3 regions of the Cohnella boryungensis genome follow, and region 3 is predicted to be linked to each of the others. Evidence: riboswitches for the same ligand, from Rfam matches in the RefSeq annotation. Region 3 holds a riboswitch; each other region holds the start of a gene.
What was found. A riboswitch is a leader RNA that binds a small molecule or an ion and turns the genes downstream of it on or off. The one in region 3 is predicted to bind cyclic di-AMP.
Positions count from the first base shown of each region.

Region 1: it holds a riboswitch for cyclic di-AMP, as region 3 does, so the genes downstream of both, ACFO1S_RS10660 (TrkH family potassium uptake protein) here and ACFO1S_RS25125 (hypothetical protein) in region 3, are expected to answer to the same signal.
Region 2: it holds a riboswitch for cyclic di-AMP, as region 3 does, so the genes downstream of both, ACFO1S_RS24290 (APC family permease) here and ACFO1S_RS25125 (hypothetical protein) in region 3, are expected to answer to the same signal.

Region 1 covers NZ_JBHSED010000015.1:211,999-216,280, forward strand. The annotation lists gene ACFO1S_RS10655 (CPBP family intramembrane glutamic endopeptidase) at 1-1,082, opposite strand, end outside; cyclic di-AMP (ydaO/yuaA leader) riboswitch at 1,336-1,518, shown strand; gene ACFO1S_RS10660 (TrkH family potassium uptake protein) at 1,603-2,946, shown strand; gene ACFO1S_RS10665 (potassium channel family protein) at 2,962-3,627, shown strand; gene ACFO1S_RS10670 (polysaccharide deacetylase family protein) at 3,690-4,282, shown strand, end outside.
Region 2 covers NZ_JBHSED010000065.1:126,737-131,018, reverse strand. The annotation lists gene ACFO1S_RS24295 (Rrf2 family transcriptional regulator) at 1-343, opposite strand, end outside; gene ACFO1S_RS24290 (APC family permease) at 502-2,328, opposite strand; cyclic di-AMP (ydaO/yuaA leader) riboswitch at 2,449-2,619, opposite strand; gene ACFO1S_RS24285 (class I SAM-dependent methyltransferase) at 2,854-3,756, opposite strand; gene ACFO1S_RS24280 (ABC transporter permease) at 4,083-4,282, opposite strand, start outside.
Region 3 covers NZ_JBHSED010000065.1:307,633-311,914, reverse strand. The annotation lists gene ACFO1S_RS25135 (response regulator) at 1-40, opposite strand, end outside; gene ACFO1S_RS25130 (ATP-binding protein) at 33-1,577, opposite strand; cyclic di-AMP (ydaO/yuaA leader) riboswitch at 2,105-2,269, shown strand; gene ACFO1S_RS25125 (hypothetical protein) at 2,378-2,779, shown strand; gene kdpF (K(+)-transporting ATPase subunit F) at 2,933-3,010, shown strand; gene kdpA (potassium-transporting ATPase subunit KdpA) at 3,047-4,282, shown strand, end outside.

The sequences.
Region 1 (4,282 bases), on a different contig from region 3:
TCCTGCCATCTCGGCCACAAGGTGTGCCCCATCGATTTCCACAGCCCGTCTCCGCCTACGGCGGAGAAATACGTGAATAAAGCCATTACCCCGAACGTCACGAGTCTAAAGACCAGATTGACCTGATCTCCGATGCGAATACCCGATTCCCATGTTTCCGCCCTAAGGCCGGGAATCATGTTAAACGTCAGACTCGCGTATAGCGCGAAATAGATACCTGCCAAAAAGATCCCCCTGCGGTACGAGGTAAGACCGCCAAGCGTGCCGGCGTAGATGATGGCAAGAATCATCATCAGCACTTGCGGCAAAATGAAGCCGAAGGCGGAAAGGAGGGAGGCCCACTTTTGCTGCTGCTTCATGTATTCGTTGAAGGATGCGGGCAAATCCACGCTATAGGTCACCGAACCGCCCTGCCACGACGGCTTCGCCGAGCTGGATGGCTCGTAGCCTTCCGGCACAGCGATTCTCAGCCGCAGCTGGGCTTCTCCGATGGGCGACTGACGGGAAACAAATTCGAAAACGTTACTTGCGGATGCAACGCCGCTCCATTCCCAGCGCTCAGTGTCGATGCTCCACATGGCCGCATAATTCAGCGCCCGGGAAGCACGGGATTCCGTAAGCTCGCTTACTTCCGAACTCTGCGGTTTGGCGGAAACGGAGCCGGCGACAAGGTGCTGCCAGGAAACGAGGCGACCGTTTTCCATATCGATGGAGAGGACCAAGGCCCCTTCCAGGCCGCGAGCATAGACCTTGATCGCGTAGACGTCGGTAGGCGCGAAATCGGCCCACTGCTTGTCATACACGTTTAATAGCTTGTTCTTCGAGAAATAGCCGGTCGTTTTGCTATCGGTCATGTGGGTGACTGTCGTAGAGTCGATTTCGTCCGGCCGGAGGCCGAAGTTATCGCCGGCGAGCTTTAAGGCTTGCTGCTTGGCTTCCGCGCGCGTCAGCACGCTGGAGGAAGAGACGGCAAACAATTGACCCGTTATCGGGAATACTTGAATGAACAGGAAAATCACCAGTCCGACCGCGGCGGCCCATACCCATCGTTTATCGAGGTTCATGCGATCTTGAGGGTTCAACAGTCTTCACTCCTTAGGCGGAAAAAGCTCAAAAAAACGGTTACAGCCCGCTTAATCTAGCCGCAAGCCTGATTTTTCATTAAGTATCTCGCATTTTCAACGAAAATGAAAGCAAAAGGAACGATAATGACAGCCCGGTGCCAGAACATGCGGAAAGCCTCTCCAATAATCGTTCAAACGAGTCGGTTTGCCCCCTTTTTGATGTTGTCCGCCTTGAAAGTAAAGACTATAATGCGTAGGTACGTCATTTTTCCAACTTGAATAGCCGAATTTCTGATGCAGAAAATGGGGGAACCAACGGATTTCTTGTACAAGTTACATTGTATTCGAAAATCCAGGGGTGAATTCCACTTCGCGCGATCGTTGCGATGGATAGGGCAGCCTGTTCGAGCCCGAACCCGACAGCTAACCTCGTAGGCTATATCCGAACAGGAATCGTGTGCGAAATTACAAGCACTGGGGTTCCAGTGCTTTTTTGTTGCGCCAAAGCTTGCGAAAACGGGAATTTGAGGGTGGTACCGTGTATAAAAAGGCCTTGAAATGGATTAACGCTTCGCCTCCCAGAACCTTGCTGCTGGGCTTCTCCTTCATTATCTTCCTCGGGGCGGTGCTGCTGCGATTGCCGCTCTCGACCGTTGACCGCGAGCCGCTGTCGTTCGTGGACGCCTTGTTTACGGCGACCTCCGCGACGTGTGTGACCGGACTGGTGCTGTTCGATACCGGTTCGCACTTCTCCACGTTCGGGCACTGGGTCATTCTGATGCTGATCCAGATCGGCGGAATCGGCTTCATGACGATGGCGACGCTGTTTGCCTTGATTCTGAGAAGGAGAATTTCCTTGAAGGAAAGGCTGATCCTTCAGGAATCGCTCAATCAGGGCAGCATTGAAGGACTTGTCCGTCTGGTGCGCAAGGTCATTCTCTACGCATTGGCGCTGGAGACGGTCGGGGCCTTGCTGTTTAGCGCGCGGTTTGCGATCGATATGCCGCTGGGCCAAGCGATCTATCATGGGGTGTTTCATTCGATCTCGATATTCAACAACGCGGGCTTCGACCTGTCGGGAGATTTTAGCAGCTTCTCCAGCTATTCCACCGATTTGTTCATGAACGTTGTCTCGATGGTATTGATCATTCTCGGAGGCTTCGGCTTTATCGTGCTGGCCGATTTGTTCGATCTGCGGCACAAAAGAAAGTTCTCGCTTCATACAAAGGTGGTGCTTACCGTATCCGGTGCCTTGATCCTGATCGGGACGCTTATTATTTTCATCTTTGAATTCACGAATACCAAGTCGATCGGGGGCGACAATTTCGGGCACAAGCTCCTCGTCGCGCTGTTTCAATCCGTAACGACCCGGTCGGGCGGGGTAACTACGGTGGACATCTCGGAATTTCGCCAGGCGACCCAATTTTTCATTATCATTCTGATGTTTATCGGCGCTTCTCCGGGCTCTACGGGGGGCGGCATCAAGACAACGACGTTCGCGGTGCTGGTGGGAGCGGTGCTGGCCATGATTCGCGGCAAGGAGGACGTCGTTCTGTTCCGTCTGCGGCTTGCGCAGGAGCGGGTGTACAAAGCGGTCACGGTTACGCTGTTCTGTATCGGAATCGTCATGCTCGGCACGATGATACTGGCGACGACGGAGGATGCCAGCTTTCTGAAAATCCTGTTCGAAGCGACGTCCGCCTTCGGAACGGTCGGCTTGTCAATGGGGCTTACGGGAGATTTGACGACGGCCGGCAAATTGACGATCATTTTTCTGATGTTTATCGGGCGACTAGGACCGCTGACGCTCACCTATGCATTGGGCCCGAAGGCGGGCAGGCCGCTTTACCGGCATGCGGAAGGCAAGATCATCATCGGGTAGGGGACGGAGAAAGAGATGAAAATGAATCAATTCGTCATCATTGGTCTTGGGAGGTTCGGCTCCAGTCTGGGGCGGGAGCTCATTAAGCTTGGATATGAGGTGCTGGGCGTCGATCGCGACGAAGAAAAGGTGCAGGAGCTTTCCGGCGTGCTGACGCATACGGTGCTGGCGGACGCGACGGAGGAAGAGGTTCTGCGATCCGTCGGCGCCCGTAACTTCGACTGCGGCGTCGTCGCGATCGGCGACGATATCCAGGCGAGCATTCTGGCCACGATCCTGCTGAAGGAGTTGGGCGTCAAGAAGGTCGTCGCCAAGGCGGTATCCGATCTGCACGGCCGCGTGCTGGAAAGAATGGGAGTGGACCGAATCATCTACCCCGAGCGGGATATGGGCGTGCGCGTGGCGCATCAGCTCGTCTCCCCGAACCTGCTTGATTACATCGAGCTGTCCAAGCAATATACGATTGCAGAGCTAGCGGTTCCCCAATGCTGGTCGGGCAAATCGCTGGACGATGTCAATCCCCGGGGGCGCTTCGGGTGCAGCATCGTGGCGATCAACAAGCCGAAGGGAATTATTATCGCTCCCGCAGCCAAGGATGTGCTGGCGACGGAAGACGTAATGGTCGTCATCGGTACGAACGATCAGATCGAGCAGTTCCAGGAATCGATCAACGCGGTGTGAATGAAATCAATCCCAATCGCTCAGGCTAACGGTAAGACGAGCGGTATGGGGGAGGTATGGCGATGACCAGGTCGCGCCTTGGACAAACGGCAAGGGGGATAGCGAGAGCTGTCGCCCTTTTGGTTTTGTGGAGCCAATGCTTCGCCGCAGGGGCCGCTAGCGCGAAGCCCTCCGGGATCAGCTGGAGCGAGATGGAGCGCCGGTATGAGGGCGTATTCGTGCTGTCGGCATCGGGAAAGTCGCGCAAGGTGGCGTTGACATTCGATGACGTTCCCGACCCCCGGTTTACGCCTCAGGTGCTGGACATCCTGAAGGCGAAGAGGGTGCGAGCGACCTTCTTCGTGGTGGGAACCCGTGCGGGCAAGCATCCGGGGCTGGTGAGGCGGATTCATCGAGAGGGGCACAACATCGGCAACCATTCCTACAGCCATCCGGACTTTTCCAAGCTGTCCCTGGAGAAGATGAAGGAGCAGATTTCCCGGGCGGAGCAAGAGATCGCAGGCATCGTGGGCTTCAGGCCGAGACTTATTCGCCCGCCATACGGGGAAATCGTTCCGAGGCAGCTGGAGTGGGCCAAGAGGCGCGGTTATACGGTTGTGAACTGGAACGTGGATTCGTCCGACTGGCGTCAACTGGGGGCCGGCCGAATATTCCG
Region 2 (4,282 bases), 180 kb from region 3:
CTTCCATCTTCTCTTCTGCCGCTAAAACCACCTTTTGAATCGGGCAATCTGGTCCATGCTCGAAGCTGCAATCGAACAAGGAGGCCGAGCCTTCTATCGCATGGATAATATCTAGGAACGAAATATTCTCCCAATTTAGTTTGAGTCGATAGCCGCCATTCACACCTGTTATCGATTCAATCATGCCCGCCTTTACCAACTTGGTCAGTATTTTGGACAAGTAGGTTGGAGACACATTTTGCCGCTTCGCCAGCTGCTGTACGCCCATTGGTTTTTGCGGGGTGGCTACAGTAAGAAAGAGCATGGTATGGAGAGCATAATCGGTAGCCTTTGAGTACTTCATTCATAATCACCTCGAAAAAAAGACTCTACATATCTACAATAACTATTATGTTACCTTGCGTCAAGGATTAAACCTGCGCTTTTCTTGGAGCAAATCCGCCAAGCCACTATTATCAAAGCAGCTTGGCGGATGGGTTTTCGCCAGCGCACGCGCACTTGTTATTTCTTTAGATGATAAGGAACGGTCGTCACTATGACATCCTTGCGATACAACAGATGCGTGCGAATCATGAAGCTCGTCTGGTTATGAAGAATGTTGTGCCAGCCTTTCTTGGGAATAAATTGCGGAATGATGACGGTAACCTGATAATTTGACTCGCTGGCCTTGCGCTGAATCGAGTCGATAAATCGGGTTAACGGTTGAATGATGCTCCGATACGGCGAATGCAGCGTAACTAACCTAATATCCGGCTTCCAGTCCCGCCACTTCTCTTGAAAGCGCTGCTCCTCCTCCCTCTCGAACGGAACGTACACCGCGATAATCTGGTCCGCAGCGAGGGATTGGGCGTAGTTAAGCGAATGCTCTACAACATGTGTAATTCCCGATACGGGCACTAGGACGATATTCCCCTCGATCGGCAGCGCCGGCTCGCAAGTGGCTAGTCTCAATTGCTCCCCGACGGCTTCGTAGTGCTTTCTTATCCGTATGAACAGGAATATGATTAGTGGCAGGAACAGGAGAACGGACCAGACCTGCGAAAACTTGGTGATGAAGAAGACCAGCGTGACCGTGAAGCTAATGAGCGCTCCGATCAGATTCACGATCAGCTTGGGAACCCATCCATCAGGCTTCTGCCGAATCCACTTCAGGCTCATTCCCGTCTGAGATAACGTAAACGGAATAAATACGCCGACGGCATATAGCGGAATCAATTGCTCCGTATCCCCGCTGAACACGACGATCAGGAGAATCGAAAGCACACCGAGCATAATAATGCCGTTGGAGTAGCCCAATCTGTCCCCTCTTACCTTGAACATTCGAGGGATAAATTTGTCTTTGGCCAGATTGACGGCAAGCAGCGGAAAGGCCGAATATCCCGTATTCGCCGCGAGAATCAGAATCATAGCCGTCGTTCCTTGAATGAAGAAGTACATGAAATGGCGACCGAACGTATGCTCGGCGATTTGCGATACGACCGTGACTTCCGCCTTCGGAACGATCCCGTAGTAATAAGCCAGCAACACGATGCCCGAAAATAAGAGCGCCAGCAGAGCTCCCATAGCCATGAGCGTTTTGGCTGCATTATGCGAAGCAGGAGTCTTAAAGTTCGGAATTGCATTGGATATGGCCTCTACGCCGGTTAAGGCAGAACTCCCCGAAGCGAAAGCGCGAAGGAGAAGAAACAGGCTGATTCCGGCTACCGGCGTGCCGATCGAAGTGTGCAGATCAGGCGAAGCGTGACCGCTGAGGATATTGTACAAGCCCACCCCGATCAGAATAAAAAGCGCCAGCACGAACAAATAAACCGGATAAGCCATCAGCGAAGCAGACTCCGTCACCCCTCGCAGGTTCAATAACGTAATTAGGATGACAAACATCACCGCAATGGCGACCTTGTGCTCATGAAGGCTTGGGAACGCCGAGGTGAGGGCATCTGTTCCTGCAGATACACTAACAGCAACCGTAAGAATGTAATCGACCAACAAGGAGCCGCCCGCAATTAGACCGGCGGATATCCCGAGATTTTCCTTGGAGACGACATATGCACCCCCGCCGTGGGGATAAGCGAAAATGATTTGACGATACGACAAGATCAGCGCCATCAACAGAATAAGAACGCCAATCCCAATCGGGATGGAGTACCAGAAAGCGGCCGCGCCCGCCGTCATCAGCACGAGCAGAATCTGTTCCGGACCATAGGCGACCGAGGACAAGGCATCCGATGAAAGTATCGCTAATGCTTTCGTTTTTCTAAGTCGCTGCTCTCCCAGTTCATTCGACTTGAGCGGCCGGCCCAACAGCCATCTTTTCACTTTTGATCTCAAAGAAATCACCGTTCCTTAATGTGTCATAATTGATAGGCCAATATCCGCGCAAGCCGCGTTTTGTGCATAGAAAAAAAGACCGCAGAGGATCCCCCCGCGGCCGTCAAGCACCGAAGTTTTTCACCCTCTCTAACGACGCTTACGAGGTTAGCTGTCGGATTCGGGCGTTTAGAGTCGCCCTACGGGATGCAAGCAGCCTGCATTTCCCGATTCACCCCTTGCGACGCTCAAGATCGATCGTCGCTTTGGTTCCCCCGCCTTCCTGTTTCGGAAGCTCAGCGTACAGTGAATATCACTTACGGAATGATCATACTGCATCCATGTCGGATTGCCAAACGGCAAAAGCGAAGCCATTAAACGCTTTAATGAACAATTCAGTTCGAAATAACGCTTACATGAACTCGTCTCTTGTTTTCTATTCGAATTTCATTGTCGCTCTGCGTTTCTTCGATACATACGCCCTGCTGCAATACGAAGAAGAGCCCTAACGTTAAGGGCTCTTCTTCGTCAACTGAATAGTTCTTATTAGGTTCGCCGTTCTCCGGAATACATGCTCTGATCTTGCAGGCGCACCAGCACCTTGCCGAAGCGCCCTCCCTGTTGAAAGGTTACCTTATCCGTCGGGTAGGTCCGATCCAGATACGCGGCGATAATATCCCGATGCTGCGAATCTGCGGGAAGCCCGTGCTGCTTAAACCAATTCAACACATTTGCGGTCGCCGCTTCTTTGGTAAGCTCCATCGTTTTCATTTCCTTGGTAATCAGCGACTCGTAAGCATAACCCTTGATGTACAGCAAGTGGAGCAGGTAAGCCATTTCCAGCTGCCCGGTCGTCTGCAGAGGCTGATCGCTGATAAGCGGCAATATCTCGTTCGCCAGGCTGTTCTCCCTGAAGCCTGCCGACAAGCTCATGTAACAATATTGACGAGCGCAGCTCAGCACCTTCTCTACGCTCTCCCAGTCGGCAATAACCGGACACATGGATACGAATACGAGGTCGAAAGCGTTTTTCCAGCCCTTAGCCTCGATCTCAATGTCCTCGAAATCTTCAGGCACAATATCAACACTTCGGTTGTTAAGCTCTTTCGTATTGCTCTCAAGCAGTCGGACCAGAGGAAGGCAAGGCTCTACGGCAGTCACGGCGGCGCCTCTTTCCGCGAACGGGACCGAAAATCCGCCAGAAGCGGCACCGATATCAAGAATAGTCGAATCCTTGAAATCTACGCCTTGTCCTTCTATCCAGTTCATGATTCGTTTCGCTCTCCGCCGTCCCTCTTCGCTGAACGCCTCGGCATTAAAGGCCTCCGCCTTATCGTCGAAAGCATGCGTGCTGTCGATCCCCGCCAATTTCATCTTGTGGATCGTGGTCGATTGATCATTCCTCCAGGCGTCTTCCCAAATCTTCTCATTAAAAAACTCCGAAGTCATTTCTATTCGCTCCTTTTCGTCTAATAAAAAGCTTTTAAGGATATCTCATATCCTTAATTGGATTAAACTGATTCATAGACTTTATTCATCTATAATAACCGTCATTCTATTTTCTGGTCAACCATCGTTTTTCAAAATTAACATAAGTATAATTATGTTAACTATAACGGAAGATTAATATCATTAACTAATTCCCTTCTCAAGCACAAAGGGTGTCCCATCAGCATTTTAACGAAAATATTTATTGATAATGCACGCAAGCTTACTCCGTATTATCTGCAACCATGCGCAAGAGGCCTCACGTCGTGGGAGGCCTCTTGCTGCTCTTATCCCCCGGCTCCCTGGTACTTGTTGACACCTCGCATCCAGACGACATAGCCGAGCCAGTAGACGAGCGGACCGACCGCTGGGACGATCCACATCCCCCAGACCGGCATCAGCAGACTGTCTTTGCCCAGCAGGTAAGCGGCAGGATAATAGTTGACGAAGGCGAACGGAATGATAAACGTGAGCACAATCTGGATGA
Region 3 (4,282 bases):
CGTCGTCGACAATCAATATATTTGCTCTTGGCTCATTCATCCTCGTCGTCCTCCACGTTTGCTTTGGTTTGCGGATTCAGGGGAAGTGTAATCGAAATAACCGTTCCCCGAGGGTCGTTGCGCTTTCCCGTGATCTGGCCGCTATGAAGCTCCACAATGCCTTTGCAAATCGCCAATCCCAGTCCCGTGCCCGTCACTTGACGGGTTGTTTGCGCACGGTAAAATTTTTCGAAAATGCGCGTGTACTCGTCGTGCTCAAGCCCGACGCCTTGATCGGCGACCTCGATTATCAAATTGTTTTCTTTATCGGACACCGCGATGCAGATGTCGCTGCCATCCGGGCTGTATTTGATCGCATTGCTGATGACATTAACCAGCACCTGCTCCAGCAGCACTTCATCGCCCAGCACCATCGGGACGTTTTCCGGCAACTGCACGCTCAGCTTCCGATACTGGCGAAAGTCCTTGACTTGCGCTATCGCTACCCCGATCAGATCTTCTACATCGCACCAATGTTTCCGCAGGCGCAGCATTCCGCTTTCGAGCTGCACCATGCTAAGCAGATTCACGACAAGCCTATTCATTCGGAGGGCGCCGTCCCGGATGGTTGTGAGCAGCACCATTCGATCTTCGGATGTGAAGAGATGGTCGCCATCGATCAGACTGGTTGCCGAGCCGATAATCGCTGCCAATGGGGTGCGCAGCTCATGGGAAACCGAATCCAGAATCGCAGCGCGCAGCCGTTCCGATTCGGCCGTCAAGTGCGCGATTTTGGCTTCTTCCGCCAGCCTCACGCGATCAATGGCGCTGGCGGCCAAGTCGCAGAGCGCTTCCAGCATCCGCTGCTGCTCAGCCGTGAACTCGCGCTTCCGTTCTTTCAGATTGAGGGCCAGCACCCCATGCACGCGATCTTCGGTTCGCAACGGATGGTAATAGCCCGGAGAGTCTCTCAGGGCGGAAGTTCCGTATCCGACGGCTTCGCCGTGATCGAACGCCAGCTTCGCCGTAGCTTTCTCCGTCTCACCCTGTCCCCAATCGCTTTGAACAGAAGAACGATGAGTGAGTACCAGACGATTCCGATGATCTGACAAGTAAATGGCGATGTCCGTACCGATAATTCGGGAAGCTTGCGCGGAGACATTGGCCAATAAGGAATGGATATCCGTCATATCGCTCATCTGGCGGCTGATCTCATAAAGAGCCGCCGAATGGGCTTCCCTCTGTCTGGAATAGAGCAATTGCCGCTTTAGCTTTGCTGCCAAGCTGGCTGTTAATGCGGCAACGGCCAAGTAGACGCCGAACGAGATCAAGTAACGCAGATCCGCCACGGTAAAACTCAAGAGAGGTGAGACGAAGAAGAAATCGAACGCCAGCGCCCCCAGCGTTGCTGCGTAGAGCGCAGGACGCAGCCCCCACGAGACAGCGCTTAAAAGCACTGGAAATAAAAAGAGCAGCGCGATATTGACGACATCCAAAGCCAGGCGAATCGGATGCATGGCCGCTGTCATGCCAATGACAAGCAGCGCAGTAACTATATAAGGCTTCCATGTTGTCCATAAGGATTTCAAATGTAGCATAGGCATTCTTCCCGTTGATCCAAGTTTTCGACACTTCTTATAGCTAAAGGGTAATACAAAAAAGAGAGAAAAGAAACCATCAAGAGGTGTAAAAATCACATAAAAATCATGATAAGTTCCGAATTAACCAGAATTCAAAAGAAAATGAATGATTATTATTCGTAAATTATCGGAAAAGGTTAAATTCCCCCGTATTTCAATGAAAATCTGGCTTGCATAGTTTTACAGGCACCTTTTCCAGAAGTAAGATACAAACCATGAATTGAACCCGCGATTCGATTCAGGTAGGAGTTGGGACGACATCGGCGGCTATAAGACGATCCGAAGCTTGTGTGAGAGCAAGCCGTGCGGAAAGGTCAGGGACAAATGCTTCGCGCGCTTAGGATGAAACGAAGCTGCGGCGCCTCTCACCGCCCGAATTTGTCTGCCTGTCAGGTGAACCGTTCTGCGGAAGGAAGTTGATTCAAGGAGAGGAAGAAGCGTAGTTACCCTCCGGGCGGCGGTCTGGAACCGGAGCTGAATATCTAATATCTAGAACGCTGAGTCCTTGCATGTCAAGGAGCGGGGGAACCAACAGAAGCCGGATCATGGCTTCACGGGGTGAATCGCCCGGCACATTCGGTGCCGGGGGTAGGGCGACTCTCGCGCCCGAATCCGTCAGCTAACCTCGCAAGCGTACGAAGAGGCAACGATTGTCGCGAGTCGGTCAGGACAGCTGAGTCATGATCGGGAAGCCGCGGAAGAGTCCTCTTTTCCAAGGCTTCTTTTTTTGTTGCCTAACCGAATGGAGGCGAATCGTTATGCAAGCCCAAGATGAATTCATACTCGTCTCCGCTCCCAACAAAATAGGGGAGCAGTTTATCAAAGCGCTGCAAATTAAGGATATTCCCTATGCGGCGATCGCAAATCATCAAGCGGAGAGGTCGAGATTGGAAGTATTGGGCGTGAAAAGCATCATTATGGTCGATACGGTGCTGCGGCAAACCTGGACCATTCCGGATCTGCCGGTAGGCAAGGTATTTCTGTTCGAAAGAAGCTTGCCCTTGATTTGCCGATATCTTCAAATTTGCCGTTCGTGGACAGGGAAGCCGATCTATGTGATCACGGGAAGCGATAATCCAAGGCTCGTCTACAAAGGACTCGGCGCCAACTACGTCATTCATAGCCGGAGCGATGATGTTTCGTTTTTGCTCGACGTGTGAAGATCGAATTCGTAAGGGGAATGTCCCATGGGAGGGTTGATTCATCATGCTGGATGTCGCAATGGTACTGATTCTAGCCAGCGCCTTCGGATTGTGCGGCTTATTTGTGGCTTGGTGCGGAACGGTTGCGCAGGAAGCGGAGGGAGACCGCACATGATTATTGTAACGGTTGTTGCAGTTTTACTATTTGGCTATCTGGTGATTGCCTTGTTGAATCCGGAAAAGTTTTAAACGAGTCGATAACGATAGGCTTGAGGAGGGCATAAAATGGCCATTTTGCAGCTGGCGGCGGTCATTCTGATTTTAGTCTTGTTGGTCAAACCTTTGGGGACCTATATATTCCATGTGTTTTCCAATCAGCCCAACCGTACGGACAAAGTATTCGGTCCTCTGGAAAAGCTGATCTATGCGCTGACCGGTTTGAAAAATCGTGCCGATATGAGCTGGAAACGGTACGCGTTCAGTTTGATATTGACCAATGTTGTATTGGTGGCGCTCAGTTATTTGATTTTACGCGTCCAGAAAGGGTTGCCCTTCAATCCGAACGGCATCGATAACATGGAGCCGTCGCTTTCTTTTAATACGGTCATTAGTTTTATGACGAATACGAACCTGCAGCATTATAGCGGCGAAACGGGACTTTCTTACTTCTCGCAAATGGCTGTCATTATGATGATGATGTTCACATCGGCGGCAACCGGCATCGTCGTAGCGATCGCGTTCATTCGCGGTTTGACCGGCAAAGGAAAGACGCTTGGCAACTTCTTCACTGATTTCGTTAAAACGCACACTCGCCTGCTTATCCCGATGGCGATCCTGGTGACGCTGGCTCTGGTTGGCTTGAAAGTGCCGCAAACGCTGAATGCTGCTGTCGAGGCGACAACAATTGAAGGCGGGACACAGCAGATCGCGATCGGTCCTGTGGCTTCTCTGGTATCGATCAAGCATTTGGGTACGAACGGCGGTGGGTTTATGGGCGTCAATTCAGCGCACCCATTTGAAAATCCTAGTCCGCTGACGAATGTGCTCGAAATGCTGTCCATGTGGTGCATTCCGGCCGCACTAACCTATACGTTCGGTCGATTTGCGCGAAATCAAAAGCAGGGATGGGTCATCTTCAGCTCGATGCTCATCTTGTTCGTTGCCTTCCTCTCGATTGTATACACGTCTGAATTGCGGGGAAATCCGGCGTTGAACGCGCTCGGAATAGACGCTTCGCAAGGAAGCATGGAGGGCAAGGAAGTCCGGTTCGGGATTGCGCAGTCGACCTTGTTTACGACGGTTACGACTGCGGCGACGACCGGATCGGTCAACAATATGCACGACACCTTGACACCACTCGGCGGTTTGGCGCCGCTGGCGCTGATGATGCTGAATTGCGTGTTCGGCGGCGACGGTGTCGGACTGGTCAATATGCTCATGTATGCGATTCTTGGAGTTTTCCTGTGCGGATTAATGGTCGGTCGCACACCGGAATTCATGGGGCGGAAAATTGAAGCCCGG